2 regions of the Lactobacillus panisapium genome follow, and region 2 is predicted to be linked to the other one. Evidence: predicted binding sites of a transcription regulator. Region 2 holds the regulator's gene; the other holds the start of a gene.

Region 1 (7,990 bases), 530 kb from region 2:
TCGCGGTGATATTTCTAACGCATTAGCAACATCTTTTAATTGAAAATTCCCGCCAGCAATTAGTTTAAACAAGGTATTCTGCACTATTGCCTTGAATGGTGGATCAACCTTTAAGTCACTGATATATTTTTTTAATCCTGGTTCCATAAAGTTCCACATAATATCATTTTGGGTTAAAAATGGTTTTAACAGATTGCTTTTACTAAAAACCAAGTAATTATCATGGCAGCTTTGGGAACTAAGTCCTAAGTATTCAGTTATTTTCTTACCATAATTAAATTTACTGCCAATTGATAATGGCTTAATTAACTTACCGGTCCCAGTCCTAAGCAAACTAATCAATGAGATTTGATCCACCAATAGACTAAACCTTGAATTTTTCCGCGAATCATCTAAATAGCTTATATGAACTCTTAGCTTTTCCCCCTCTTTGAAAGTACCAATCTCAATTGGCCCAATTAATTGCTCGTATGATGAAAGCCGTTCGATTGCCTGCAACCCGTTTTTACTAGATAGCGCGGCAAAATAAGGAGGAACAAATTGGTAAATATTACTTACATCACTACAAGCTAACAGCTGCTCATCAGTTGCTTTTTGATCTAATATGGCAAATGAATGTGAACTTTTTAGCCACTTTGAATTAAAATAACGCGTCATATTTCCAGAATCTAGCAAAGCTGAAATAGAATCAAACGGATATCCTAGTTCTTGCAAAAAGCCTTTTAGATTTTTAGCGACTGCTTGATCCATCATTGTCCTCCTATCTAGTTCGTATTGTATACCCTTTCATTTTTTAAAAATATGCTTTTTGGTGCAATTTTATGCTTAAACGCGCCAACAATTATGCTTTTAGTTTTATTTTAGAACAAACAAAAAAGGTTGAACTATAAAAGTTCAACCCTTTATTTATTTTGCAACTGCAACTACTCGTTTTTCTCGAATAACTGTAATTTTAATATTACCAGGATAATCAAGCTCTTTTTCAACTTGATTTCGGATATCACGTGCCAATACCGTGATGCGATCATCAGAAATTTTTTCTGGTTCAACCATTACCCGAACTTCACGTCCAGCCTGAATGGCATATGCCTGCTTAACCCCATCATATCTATTAGCAATCTTTTCCAGTTCAGTCAATCTTCTAATATAATTTTCTAAACTTTCACTCCTGGCACCTGGGCGAGCCGATGAAATCGTATCTGCTGCAACAACTAATTCAGCAATAAACGATAACTTCGGCACATCCCCGTGATGCGCTGCAATTGCGTTAACAACAACATCTGGTTCATGATACTTTCTCGTCAATTCCACACCAATTTCAACGTGTGACCCTTCAATATCATGATCGATGGCTTTTCCAATATCGTGTAATAATCCCGCGCGAACCGCTAATTTCTCATTTAAACCTAGTTCAGCCGCCATTGTTCCGGCTAGTTTTGCAACTTCAATCGAATGGCCAAGAACATTTTGACCGTAAGAAGTCCGATATTTTAGCCGACCAAGAATTTTAACAAGCTCAGGATTCATTTTATGAATTCCTAATTCCATTAAAGCACTCTCTCCAGCTTCATAAATATCATCATTAACTTCTTTACGTGCCTTATCAACCATCTCTTCAATTCGAGCTGGGTGAATCCGGCCATCCTTGATCAAACGTTCCATTGCTCGTTTGGCAATTTCTCGTCTGATTGCATCAAAACCGCTTAGAGTAACAACTTTCGGTGTATCATCAATTATTAAATCGATTCCAGTAAGTGCCTCAAAGGAGCGAATATTACGGCCCTCACGACCAATAATTCGTCCTTTCATTTCTTCATTTGGCAAATCTACAACCGACACCGTTGTTTCTGCCACAGTATCGGCAGAACTGCTTTGAATTGCGTCAATAATAACTTTGTGTGCATAATGATCAGCTTTAGCTTGAACTTCTTCATTACTGTTTCTAATCATTTCTGCTCGTTCTTTGACTAATTCATCTGATAATTGACTCAGCACCAGTTTCTTACCCTGCTCCTTATCTAAATGAGCAATTTCATAGAGCTTTTGCTGGCTCTTTTCAACTAGTTCATCAGCTTCCTGAACTTTTTGATCTAGATCAGTTTGCTCTTTAGCTAGCTGCTTTTCCTTTTCCTTGAGTTCATCCTCCCTTTCTACCATCAAAGAATTCTTGTGATTAAGAGTATCTTCTCTTTGCTGTAAACGGTTATTATCACGTGCAATCGCATCGCGCTTGACGTTTAACTCATCCTCAACTTTTTGTCGATATTCTTGAATCTTTTCTTGAGCTTCAAGAATTTTTTCTTTTTTCGTGTTTTGTGCACTTTGCTTTAAAGCATCTGCTGCTTGCTTTTGTGCGTTGACTTCAGCTTTTGCAGCATCTACTTGTGCTTTTGCCTCGGTTAATATATGGTCGGCATCGTTTTGAGCATTTTGCGCTCTTTTTTCCCAGCCATTCTTGCGAATAGCATATCCAATACCTGTTCCCAATAAAATTGAAATAATAGCAACTGCGACGGGAATCAAAATTGTATTTGTCATGATTACTATCGCCTTTTTTTATTTTTTTAAGATTATTCACACAGTATTAATAATAATGAACCGTGGTGGTGATGTCAATTAAGTAGAAAAAAACCTTGACCTATTTTACAGGTCAAGGTTAATCTCTTCGACTTTAGTTACTTTTGCTATCTGCTTCTTTTTTATCAGAAGCTTCCTTTTCTTTACTCTCAGTCTCTTTTGTTTTCTTAGCTTTGATTTTTTCAGGATCTTCGCGTTCAGCAACAGATTCTTCATCAATGCCATATGCCTGACGTACCTTTTGTTGGACTTCATCATAAATATCTGGGTGGTCTTCAAGATATTTCTTGGCGTTTTCACGTCCTTGACCAATTCGCTCTTCATTATACGAGTACCACGAACCGGCCTTGGCAATGATATCTTTATCAGCTGCCATATCGAGAAGTTCACCACTTTGTGAAATCCCTTTACCATACATCATATCAACTTCAGCAACCTTAAATGGCGGCGCAACCTTATTCTTGACAACTTTAATCTTGACACGATTACCGGTTATCTCTCCACCAGTCTGCTTAATCTTTTCAGCTCGTCTAATTTCTAGCCGAATTGTCGAATAAAACTTCAGTGCACGTCCACCAGGTGTGGTTTCTGGATTACCAAACATAATCCCAACTTTTTCACGAATCTGGTTAATAAAAATAGCAATTGTTTTGGTTTTATTGATATTCCCAGAAAGCTTACGCAAAGCCTGACTCATTAACCGTGCTTGAAGTCCGACGTGGCTGTCGCCCATTTCACCATCAATTTCAGCTTGGGGCACTAAAGCAGCAACTGAGTCAACTATCAAAATGTCAATCGCGCCACTAGTAATCAGCGTGTCAGCAATCTGCAAGCCTTCCTCACCTGTATTTGGTTGTGACAAAATAAGTGAGTCAACGTCAACTCCAAGTGCTTCTGCATAGGCTGGATCCATTGCGTTTTCTGCGTCAATATAGGCAGCTGTTCCCCCGCGCTTTTGCACTTCTGCTACAGCATGCAAAGCTACGGTAGTTTTACCTGAAGATTCAGGCCCATAAATTTCAACAATTCTTCCGCGCGGATAGCCGCCAACTCCAAGAGCTGCATCAAGTGCAAGCGAACCAGATGGAATGGTCGAAATTTTAGTATTTGCCTTATCGCCCATGCGCATAACAGCACCTTTACCAAAATTTTTCTCAATTTTCTTCAGTGCATTTTCTAATGCAGCCTGTTTCTCATCTTTGGCCAAGTATTTTTCCTCCTCTAGTATAGTCCTCAATTTAGTACGTACTAATTATACTTTGATTTAGTGTATATTTGCAAGGAATAAGCGAACAAATGTTTAAATTTGTTCCTTCACTACTAAATACGCGAAAAAGCTGTTTTATTTTTTTAATCCTTTCGGTTGTAACCATTTTTGCAAGAAATTTAAAATGATATCTGCCAATATTGCCATTAGTGCCGTTGGCAACGCACCAGCTAAAATAATTGCACTACCATTAGTAGCATTGGTACCACGAATTATGATATCACCTAATCCCCCTGCACCAACAAAGGAACCAATCGAAGTAATCCCGATGGCAATAACTAACGCATTTTTTAGGCCAGCAATAATAACTGACATTGACAAAGGCAATCTAACCATGCGCAATACCTGCCATTTAGTCATCCCCATGCCCTTACCAGAATCAATTACATTTTTATCAACGCTGCGCATCCCAGTATATGTATTTTTAATAATCGGCAACAAAGAATATAGCGTAACAGTAAAAATGACCGTCATCACGCCTAATCCCAAGCCGATCATCACAATTGACAGTAATGCCAGCGAAGGAATAGTTTGAATAAAGTTAGCAATTTCAACAACAAAATCACCTAAATGGGCATTACGTGAAATAAAAATACCTAACGGAATTCCAATAATGGCCGCAAATAACACGCCATAAATCGAAATTAGGAAAGTTCGATTAAACTGTTCAAGCACATAAAAGCCATTATGTTGATAATAATAAATAAATTGCTGCCATAAAGATAATCTAGCCATTATTTCTCCTTTCTAAAGTAATCATGCTTTACTAAGAATTGGTGCGCCACCGTGGACGGTTCAAGCAGCTTATCATCAACGTCATAATTCATTTTACGAATATCATGAACACTAATGTTACCTACTAACCGCTCTAAAAGTGGTTTTAATTCCGGGTGTTCGCGCAAAACATAGTTATTAATCAACATGCCGCAATTATACGGTGGAAAGAAGTGTTTATCATCTTTTAACAGGTGCAGCTTATAACTATCGATTCGGCCATCGGTTGAATAACCTAAGATAACGTCCATTTTGCCGTTTTTTAAAGCTGAATAAACTAACCCGATGTTCATCGGATGGGCTTTGGCAAAAGTGATACCATAAGCTGTCTGAAAAGCCGGATAGCCGACTCCTGGAGCATTAACCCATTCAGATGCAACCCCGAAGGAAAACTTATTTTGCACCTTTTTTAGATCTGAAATATTGTACAGGTGATATTTCTTCTGATCTTTTGCCCTAACCATGAATGCATAATTATTGGCAAAGCCATAAGTATGAAGATACGTTTGATCCCACCGCTTCTTTACTTCGCGTCGAACCGTATTATTAGCCTTTTTTGAATCTTTGATTGCCGGTAATAACAAATTGGCAGTTAGTTCACCACCATCATAGGCTGCTGCCTGAATGTCGGCATCATGGCGGTAAAGCGCTTGGTGCTGCATAGGTGCCGAACCCAAATTATTTACAATCGAAGTTTTATATGGCGTTTCGTGTTCAATAAGTTGCGCCACAATATTAGCAACAATTTGCGATTCAGTCGTTGTTAAAGCAGTTATTCTAATATTTTCGTTACTTCCTTGACTGTCAGATAATCCTGGTAAACCGCAGCCACTGGTAGCCAGCATAACCAAAAAAGCAGTAATCAATAATGTTAATTTTTTAAAGCAATTTTTCATTATGTTAGCCTCCCTATATGCCTTTTGGCGTGATCTTTTTTTCCAATTTACCTAGTAAATAATCTGTTAACAGAGCTAGGATAATTACCGGAATAGTACCACCAAAAATTAGGTCGGGCTGATACAAGCTAAGGCCATTGAAGATAAAATCACCTAGGCCTCCTGCACCAATATATGAAGCCAAAGTTGCCCAAGCAATCACATAAATGGCTGATAAACGGATTCCAGCCATGATCACTGGCATTGCCAATGGAATATCTACTTTTAAAATCAATTGCATTTCTGTCATGCCAAGCCCACGAGCTGAATCGACCGTATCCGCATTGACATCCATCAAGCCGACATAAGTATTACGTAAAATTGGCATTAAACTATAAAGAAATAAAGCCACAATTGCTGGCACTCGGCCCACACCAAAGAAGGGTATCATCATTGCTAATAATGCTAGTGCCGGAATTGTTTGCAACATGCTGGCAAGCGCAATTACAACTTTTGCTGTTCGCGGAAATTTCATTAAAATGACGCTTAAAGGAACTGCGACAATTATTCCCAGTGCAAGCGAAATTGCAGAAATATAAATTTGCTGCCAGGTTTTAACTAACAATTCAGAACCGTGCTGAGCCATAAAAGCTGACATTTTAATTCGCCTTCTTTTCAGTCTGCGTCTTTAACGTACTCTTGTCGCCCCAAATTTTTTCATAAACAACGTTTACCAAACTAGAGCGAGTGACGATTCCAACTAATTTATTAGCAGAATCAACCACTGGAATATATTGCCCATTGCGACTTAAAATGCGGCTAAAGTTATCCCGCAAATATTCATCCGATTCCACAGTAGCAGTAACTGGCAACATAATATCACTTACAGTACTTACTTCAGGATACTTACGCTGCAAGTCAGTAATTGAAATATAGCCTTTTAAGTGATTATCATCATCAACTACCAGTAAGGTATCAACGCGGTGTTCTTTCATCATGGTCAACGCATCAGTAAGCGATGCACCTAAATTAATTTTGACAGGAGCTGTCATCACATTCTTAACTTTGACCGTTTCATATTTTGCTTCTGACAGACGCTCTTCACCAATTAAGCTCTTAACAAAGTCATTTGCCGGATGGTGCAAAATTTCTTCAGGTGTTCCTACCTGAATAAGTTGTCCATCATGCAAAACGACAATTTTAGTAGCCAATTTGAGAGCTTCGTCCATGTCATGCGTTACAAAAACAATCGTTTTGCCCAATTGCACTTGTAAATTTTGTACCAGTGTTTGCAAACTTTCACGAGTAATCGGATCAAGTGCACCAAAAGGTTCATCCATTAAAATTAAATTTTGATTTGCAGCCAATGCCCGAACAACACCAATTCGTTGTTGCTGTCCACCTGACAATTCAACCGGATAGCGATCCAAAAATGATTCCGGTAATTCTGCCATCTTGATTAATCGTTTAGCTTCCTCAGCTAATTTTTCTTTAGGCCATTTTAATAATTTAGGTACTAAAACAATATTTTCCCTAATTGTCATGTGTGGCATTAAGCCATTATTTTGAATGACATAACCTATTCGCCGGCGTAAACTTACCGGGTTAAATTCTGTCACGTTTTTACCGTTAACTAAAACCTCGCCCTTAGTAATACTATTCATCCGGTTAATCATTCTCATTAACGTGGTTTTTCCTGAGCCAGAGGTACCAATTAAACAGCAAAATTCACCCTTATCTATTTTGAAATTAATATTTTCAACTGCTGGTTGTTTTGACTTCGGATAAATCTTAGTCACATTTTTAAATTCAACCATTGGTATTTCCTTTACCATAAAATTCCCCCTTTTTCAATTTTATTTCTAATTTAATCCTAACAAGTTAAACTGAGCTTGGCAAATGAGAACGTCAAATGGCGATATCAGAGCAAACAAAAAACACCAACAAAGTTGGTGTTTTTTAGTTAATTCTCATAAACTTACATTGACCCTTTAAATACATCCCATGAACTGTGGAAGTAATCCCATCCTGAATAGATGGTAAAGATTAGCGCAAGGTAAAGTAAAATCGTACCAATATGGTAGAAGTCACCGATCAATAAAAAGATGATTGACAACATTTGACACGTGGTCTTAATCTTTCCTGGCATTTCTGCTGCCATCACTTGGCCCTTGTTTTCAGCTAAGATTAACCGTAATCCGGTTACTGCTAGTTCACGGCAGACAATAATGGCAACAACCCAAGCTGGTGCCAATTTCAAGGAAATCAACATAATAAATGCTGTCATCGTTAACATCTTATCTGCTAACGGGTCGGCAAATTTACCAAAGTTAGTTACCAAATTGCGTGAACGGGCAATGTGACCATCAAACCAGTCGGTAGCCGAAGCAACCGCAAAAACAATCGCAGCAATAACTAATTTCCAGTAGACAGTTGTTCCAGCAACTTGCGTACTGGCATCACCGCCAAAAATTATAATTAACATAAATACCGGAAT
Region 2 (7,990 bases):
TTGCAATCGGATTAAAAAACTGTGAGATATATTGTGAAAAAGCGTACACAACACCCGCAGGCACAAAAGTCTGGCGTAGTGGAAAGCCAAAGTACATTAAAGTTAAAGCAAGTGCAAGAGAATAGAGCAAACTAGTTAAGGGCGAAAGTAAAAGCGAATTAAGATTGATCATGTTAAAACGGGTTTTCATTAGTGCCGTGTTTTCACTTTCAAAATGGCCAGTCATTCGTTTTTCTTGCTTGAATTGCTGAATCAGAGAAACACCTTCAATTGATTCATTTAAATTAGTGTTTATCCGGCTTAACCGCTCACGGTAACTACGATAGAGTTTGGAACTTCTTTTAGAATATTGCCAAATAATAAGTAATAAAATTGGCAAAAAAGCCAGTACGATTAGTCCAGCTAAAAAATTAGTTGTAAACATTGCTACTAGCGCTGAAATAATCGAAAAGAAAGAGATAACGACACTAGATAGGACCGTTAAAAAATTGCTCAAAGTCATTGTATCATTTGTTACTCTTGACACAATTGAGCCTGCTGGCGTTTGGTCAAAATAACGCATTCCCAACTGATGGAGTTTTTGGTACAAAGCCGACCGTAGGCCCTCCAATGACTTTTCGGATCCAAGAGCAAAAAAGTATTCGTAGGTAAATTGTAGAATACCCTTAATTACTGAGCCAAAAGCATATAAAAAACCGGCAAATAAAATCACTTGTGTCGTAACATTGGCTTTGACTAAATAATTATCCAAGAAATACTGCAGACCATACGGTAACAGCATATTAATGACGCTGACAAGAAATGCACCCACACCAGCAATAATCATTTCATTTTTAAAGTGCATCACAAAACGAAGTAGTCGCTTGAAGATGCCAATTTGTTCCTTGACAGGTATTTCTTTGGACCAGACTGATCCATAATTATTTTGTTCTTCCAAGCTATTCACCTACCTTTTCTTCTAATTCTTGCCGTTGCCACATATCAGCGTACCAGCCATTTTCTGCTAATAATTGATCATGTGTGCCTCGTTCAACAATTCGTCCGTCTTTTAATACCAAAATCAAATCTGCTCCCATTACGGAAGTTAATCGGTGAGTTGCAATTAAGGTTGTTTTCCCTTTTCTCTCCTGCCGAAGTGATTTCAAAATAGCCATTTCTGTTCTGGCATCGACTGCTGATAGCGCATCGTCCAAAACCAAAATTTTACTTTGCTTTAAAAGCGCCCTAGCAATAGACATTCTTTGTTTTTGACCACCAGATAAGGAAACGCCATTTTCGCCAATTAGCGTATTATATCCGCCAGGCATTTGTAGAATATCATTGTGCAAATCACTCTTTTTCGCAGCAGAAATGACCGCACTTTCATCGGAATTTGCATCAGAAAAAGCAATATTTTTTTGAATACTAGTAGAAAAGAGGTAATTGTTTTGCGGCACGTAAGAAATTTGTCTTAATAGAACATTCAGAGGAATTTCCCGAATATCATGACCGTTTAAAGTGATTTTGCCATCATATTGATCAAATTCGCGCAGCAAAAGTTGAATGATGGTCGTTTTACCAGCACCAACTTTACCGACCAAGCCAAGAGTCTGACCCGTTTTCAAAGTGAAATCAATATTGTGCAAAACCGGAATTTGTGGTTCATCCGGATAAGCAAAGGATTTTACTTCATATTTTAAGTCGCCATCAATATCTTGGGCATGAATGCTTTGATCAGCATTTTGATCAGTAATTGCAGGCTTTTCATCCAGTAACTTTTCAACACGGTCGTAACTGGCACTACCACGTTCTAGAATATTAAATAAATAGCCAATTGCAAACATTGGCCAAACCATGTTCCCAATATACGCAATGAAAGAAACTAATTGGCCAATTGTAAGAGCCCGGTTACTAACCAATAACCCACCATAGATAATTGTAATTGTGTAAGTTAAACCGATTAGTAAAGTACCTAGTGGATCAAACAACGAATCCCACTTGAAAACACGTTTATTGATTTTGATCGTATTAGCAATCATATCATTGAATGCTTGCGTATCTTCTTTACCCTGACCAAAAGTTTTTAGGACCTTAATTCCTGAAACAGATTCTTGTGTTTTATTATTGAGGCGGGAAAAAGCAGCCTGTGATTCATCAAAGGCATCATATAATTGATCGCCCAACTTCCAAGCTCCCCAAGCTAAGAATGGTAAGGGAATTAAAGCAACTATCGTCAACCGCCAGTCAACAAAGATGATCATTGCAATCATGGTTGAAACACTCATTAATAAAGAATCGACCAAAGTCAAAACACCTTCACCAGCAACTTCTTGAATAGCTGAAACATCATTGGTTGCGTGCGCCATTAAATCACCTGTTCGGTGGCGTTGATAAAAAGTGCGATCCATTTCCATAAAATGCCGAAATAATTTCGAGCGCAACTGCAGTTCTAGTTCTGCCGCTCCACCCCATATTTGCCTGCGCCACAAGTAACGAAAGCCATATAATAGTAGTGCCGCGAAAATGATTGTCAAAATTAACAAGCCATATTCTTGCCAAGAAATATGTCCTTTATCGAGCTGATCAGCCATTAGTCCTAATATTCGCGGTGGAACCAAATTAATTACAGACGTTAAAGCCAAGAAGGTCACACCAATTAGGTACCGTTTTTTCTCCTTTTTAAAAAACCATCCAAGCTTAAAAAATATACCCATTTTTCACCTTTCTTTCCAAATAAAAAGGCGGAGAAATAATCCTCCGTCTTTATTTTCAATTCAGTAAGATTGACTATTTTTGATGCTTCATCATGTTCATCACCTGGTTAACCTTCTTAGCGGAAGGCTTTTGCCCCATTTGTGACATCATGGCAACGATCATATCCTCACTGATTGGTGGATTATCTTTAAAGTATTTCTTCATGTATGCTCTTGCACCATAAAAACCGCCAACAAGGCCAATTAATAATGCAACAATAATTAAAACAATCGCTAATCCTAATTTCATAAAATAATCACCTCAATTTGTCCAATAGATATATCTTACCGAAAATTTAAGTAAATTTAAAGACGTAAATTAGTCTTTTCGTAAACCTTTCTTCCGCTGAGCTTTCTTTGCTTTTTCAGAAGTAATTTCCTTGCCATTCTTATCAATTATGACAAGGTTTTCAACATCTTGCTTAAAACCGGCACGAAAGTTCTTGATAAATTCTTGATGAAGTTTTTCACGTTCTTTTTCTTCTTCATCAGACAAACCTTCTTTTTCTTTCTTATGATATAGTTCGTTTATCCGATTAATCATCTTTTTTTCATTGTCTTCTGTCATTTTTTGCACCTCTTTCGCACTTCTTAATAAAAAGAGTCTACCCTATTTCAGCTAAGAAAAAAAGTTTAATTTCTTAGAACGCTTGTTTGTATTATGACTTAATTTCTGTTAGAATATGTTTATCAACAAATAGACTATCATGGGAGCTAAAGATGACTAACAAACAAAGTTCAAAACAATTACAAATTTTACGTTATATCTATGACACAGTTGAAAAGCGCGGATTTCCGCCAACTGTGCGAGAAATCTGCCAAGGAGTTCAACTTTCTTCGACTTCGACTGTTCACGGTCATTTGTCACGGTTGGAACGCAAAGGCCTTATTGTTAAGGATGCCACCAAGCCGCGAGCATTGGAAATAACAGACGAAGGTAAGAAAGCCATTGGCGTTAAGCCAACTGAAATACCTGTTGTCGGTGTTGTTACTGCCGGTCAGCCAATTTTGGCGGTTGAAGATATCGAAGATTACTTCCCTCTTCCACCAGATTTAGAAAATGATGCTGGTGACCTGTTCATGCTACGTGTTCACGGAGAAAGTATGATTAATGCTGGTATTTTAAACGGTGACAATGTTATTGTTCGTAAACAAAGCTCAGCAACAAATGGTGAAATTGTTGTTGCCATGACAGATGAAAACGAAGCAACTGTTAAACGTTTTTATAAGGAAAAAGATCATTATCGTCTTCAACCTGAAAATGATAACATGGCACCGATTATTCTTAATAGTGTTCATATTTTAGGTAAAGTTGTTGGTCTTTACCGCAATAATATTAATTAGCTTAAAAAGTTTTTAGTCTGTTAGATCGTTTAATTAATAACTGTTCATTTACTTAATGAGCAGTTTTTTTAGTGCTTTTTTCAATGCCACTAAAGCTTTTTTTCTGTGACGCAGTTCTCTGATTGCAGCATCATTTTCTGCTATTTTTTCTTCGATTAGCCTAAGATTTTGCTCATGCTGCTTTTTTGTGCCACATGATTGGTCATGCAATTCTTTGATTGCGCAAATTTCTTTTAGTGAAAAACCCAATTCTTGTAAGTTTTTTATTTCCTGAAATGATTCTACTTCATTATCAGTAAACCAATAATTTTTTCCCTTTCGTATTGGCGTTAATAAACTTAATTCAAGATAAAACCTAACTGTATCCTTAGTAGTATTCATTTTAGTGATAAATTCTTTTAAATACATGTATATTCTCCTTGACGTTGGGTCAACCCCCTATAGTTAACTAGCGTTAGGAGGAAAGAAAATTGAAAATTTCAACTAATTTATTGACTATTATTTACGGAACAATAATGATAATTGCGGCCGTAGCTAGCATCCCCAAAATTCCTGTTTGGTTAATCTGCTTAAACGTTATCGCAAGCGCTTTCTTAATACTGACCTGCTTAATTGGTTACCATAAATATGCGCCAATTTGTTTATTTGCACTCTTACTCATTGCGTTAATTAATGGCTATTGCCTAAACGGAAAAATCAATTGGCTTCACTGGTTTATCAGACTGACCATAACTATTGCTTTAAGTTGGTTAAACTGGTGTTTCTAAAATAATGGCATTATTTAATTTACAAAAGAGATCTTCTGTTTGCTATTTAATTCCACTTCAATATATTTGTTACCATTTTTAACGTTAAGTCAAGTATAATCGCTTTCATAAAAAGAATCTGATGACTTTCCACATCAGCTATGCTTTTTCACTTCACAAAGTTTTTGGTGATTTTTAGCAATAAATACCGATATTACAATATTTTTATTTTACATTGTGAATTATTTAGATGTTTCACTTTGGTTTCACAGCACAACTTTTCACAAAGTAAAAACTACAATTGATCGAGTATGCTTGTTGCTAGTTCCAGTCCTTTACCATGCGCATCTTTACCCCAGCCACGTTCTTGATGATCCTCAATATCATTAAGTGAATCGGCAGTAAACAGAATTTGCGCAAAATAAGCTTGCCGAAATTGTGCACAAGCAGCCATTGCGGCACATTCCATTTCAACGCATGCAGCACCAAGTTTCTTAAATTGCTTGACCTTTCTAGCAGTTTCCCTGAAAAAACCATCAGTAGTCCAAGTCGTTACCTCTTTGACTTTAAAACCATTTTGCACCATCAAATTTTCAGTTTTAGTTAAAAAAGCTGAACGCAAATCAACGAAGTTGCCTGGCTCCATGTAATGAAAAGATGTTCCTTCATCACGAATGGCTTTGGTCGGAACCAAAAAATAATTTTCTGGCAGATCAACAAGTGTCCCTGCTGAACCGATTGCTAAAATCTGCTTGACACCATAGCTGATGAGCCAGTCTAGCATTTGAACCGCAGCAGGAGCGCCAAGTATTGCCTGACACAAAGTGATTTTTTCTTTGGGCATCTCCACCTCATAAATTAAGGTCACTTTACCAAAGCAATCGAAGTGACCCAGAACTCGGTGCGGATGCTGAGCTAAGAAGTCATCAATTGCTTCTTGCGTTAAAAAGGCAAAGAGCAATTTTGCATGAAAGTGATAATGCGTTTCATTTCTTTCATGATCTGGTTCTAAAACCGCACGCGGAGTTGAGTCAAAATCTAATAAAAATGGTTTGCTCATCAAATTACCTCAAAATTAAGATATTGATTAAAATGCTATCATAAAAAGCACAAAAAAAGAACCATCTCTTAAATGCGAGATGGTTCTTTTTTAACAGTGAATTAACGACGTTTTTCCGCAATTCTTGCAGATTTACCGTGACGTTCACGTAAGTAGTAAAGTTTAGCACGACGAACACGACCGTGACGTAATACTTCAACTTTAGCTACACGAGGGTCGTTAACTGGGAAGGTACGTTCAACACCAACACCAGAAGCAATCTTACGAACAGTGTATGTAGCAGCAATGCCTGCACCCTTACGCTTGATTACGACACCCTCAAACATCTGAATACGTTCATGACTACCTTCAACAACACGTACGTGAACACGAACTGTGTCACCAGCACGGAAGTCAGGAATATCATCACGTAATTGTTCTTTAGTCAATTCTTGAATTAATGGATCCATAATTTTTCTCCTTCTGCGGCATTCATCAACGTCCTATGCGCCAGCGGAACACCCATAACTATTAATGCAAAAAAATTGCACCTCAATCATCTTAGCAAAATAAAGTTATTAAATCAAGCTTCATCATCTTCATGCTTAATTTCTGCGAGCAATTTCTTTTCTTCATCACTTAAGTGGTAATCTGCTAATAAATCCGGGCGATATAATGCAGTAGCACGCAAAGATTCTTTCTTTCGCCATTCAGCAATTTTTTGGTGATTGCCAGAAGTTAATACTGCAGGAACTTTCATCCCCTCAAAATCTTCTGGCCTGGTATATTGCGGATATTCAAGCAGACCATGTGCAAAACTTTCTTCAATTGGTGAGGCAGCATTCCCTAAAATTCCTGGAAGCAAACGAACAGTAGCATCGATCATGCTCATTGTTGGCAACTCACCACCAGTTAAAACATAATCCCCAATCGAAACAGTCTCGTCTGCTAAGTCATAAATCCGCTGATCAAAACCTTCATAGTGACCACAAATAAAGGTCAAATTCTCTTCTTGGGACCAATTTTGCGCCATCTTTTGGTTAAAAGTTTTACCCTGTGGAGCTGTTATAATGACTTTGCCCTTATTTGCCAGAGAATCCAATGCCTTTTTGATTGGCATAATTTGTAAAACCATGCCTGCACCACCACCGTATGGCGTGTCATCAACGTGATGATGGACATCGCTTGTGAAATCTCGAAAATCTACTAAGTTAAGATCCCATTTTCCATCTTCCAGTCCACGTCCTAACATTGAAGTTGTTAATGGGGTAAACATATCAGGAAAAAGAGTTAAAACATTAATCTTCATCGCGTAAGCCCTCCAATAACTCAACATAAACTTTTTTATTGGCAATATCGACTTGCTTAACGACCTCATCAATATATGGAATTAAATATTCATTGCCCGAGTCTTCGGTTATTTCCCAGACATCGTTTGCACCAGGAGTTTCAATACCCGTAATTTTGCCTAGGTCTTGGTTGGTTTCGTTATCCAAGACTTGGCAACCCAAAATATCGCGGTAATAGTAGGCGCCAGCAGGTAATTCGTGTTGGTTTTCCTGACTAATTACGATTGTTTCTCCCTTTAATTTTTCGGCATCATCAATCGTACTAACTTCTTCAAACTGCAATAGCCAGAATTGTTTAAATGGTCGACTGCTTTTAACGGTTAGGACAAAATTAGGATTGTCTTTTAAAGAAAGTTCACTCCCCGGTGAAAAACGTTCTTCAGGAAAATCAGTAATTACTGTTACCTTAACTTCCCCATTTAGACCATGTGTGTTCAGTATGCGTGCGACATCGTAATATTGCATTTCTTCTCCTAAATTCAACAAAGAAAAAAGTTTGAAGCAAACTGCTTCAAACTTTTAAAGTAAACAAATCAATTATTTGTTAAATTTTGATTCATGCAGCTTCTTCATTAAGCCGGCACCAGAAAGAAGTGACCGAACAGTGTCTGAAGGTTGTGCACCCTTCTTTAACCATTCAAAGATTTTATCTTCATCAAGCTTCAATTCTTTTGGTTCTGAAACTGGGTTGTAGTAACCAACTTCTTCGATAAAACGACCATCACGAGGCATTCTTGAGTCTGCTACAACTATTCTGTAGAAAGGCTTTCTCTTGGCACC

Evidence for each region. Region 2 encodes LexA, which represses DNA repair genes until DNA is damaged. Its sites were predicted from a motif close to CNAACANNTGTTNG; they were not measured.
Region 1: recA (recombinase RecA) is a predicted target of LexA. The motif match lies at 3,867-3,880, and genes of this name have one in related genera.

What each region holds. Positions count from the first base shown of each region.
Region 1 covers NZ_CP048268.1:728,222-736,211, reverse strand. Annotated here, with positions in the region: gene GYM71_RS03675 (helix-turn-helix transcriptional regulator) at 1-750, opposite strand, end outside; gene rny (ribonuclease Y) at 907-2,538, opposite strand; gene recA (recombinase RecA) at 2,672-3,784, opposite strand; gene GYM71_RS03660 (ABC transporter permease) at 3,920-4,579, opposite strand; gene GYM71_RS03655 (osmoprotectant ABC transporter substrate-binding protein) at 4,579-5,514, opposite strand; gene GYM71_RS03650 (ABC transporter permease) at 5,528-6,151, opposite strand; gene GYM71_RS03645 (ABC transporter ATP-binding protein) at 6,153-7,328, opposite strand; gene pgsA (CDP-diacylglycerol--glycerol-3-phosphate 3-phosphatidyltransferase) at 7,472-7,990, opposite strand, start outside.
Region 2 covers NZ_CP048268.1:1,254,110-1,262,099, forward strand. Annotated here, with positions in the region: gene GYM71_RS05920 (ABC transporter ATP-binding protein) at 1-946, opposite strand, end outside; gene GYM71_RS05925 (ABC transporter ATP-binding protein) at 939-2,693, opposite strand; gene GYM71_RS05930 (YneF family protein) at 2,767-2,982, opposite strand; gene GYM71_RS05935 (DUF896 domain-containing protein) at 3,052-3,300, opposite strand; gene lexA (transcriptional repressor LexA) at 3,453-4,076, shown strand; gene GYM71_RS05945 (MerR family transcriptional regulator) at 4,125-4,484, opposite strand; gene GYM71_RS05950 (hypothetical protein) at 4,547-4,843, shown strand; gene GYM71_RS05955 (nucleoside phosphorylase) at 5,118-5,885, opposite strand; gene rplS (50S ribosomal protein L19) at 5,984-6,331, opposite strand; gene trmD (tRNA (guanosine(37)-N1)-methyltransferase TrmD) at 6,445-7,170, opposite strand; gene rimM (ribosome maturation factor RimM) at 7,160-7,675, opposite strand; gene rpsP (30S ribosomal protein S16) at 7,748-7,990, opposite strand, start outside.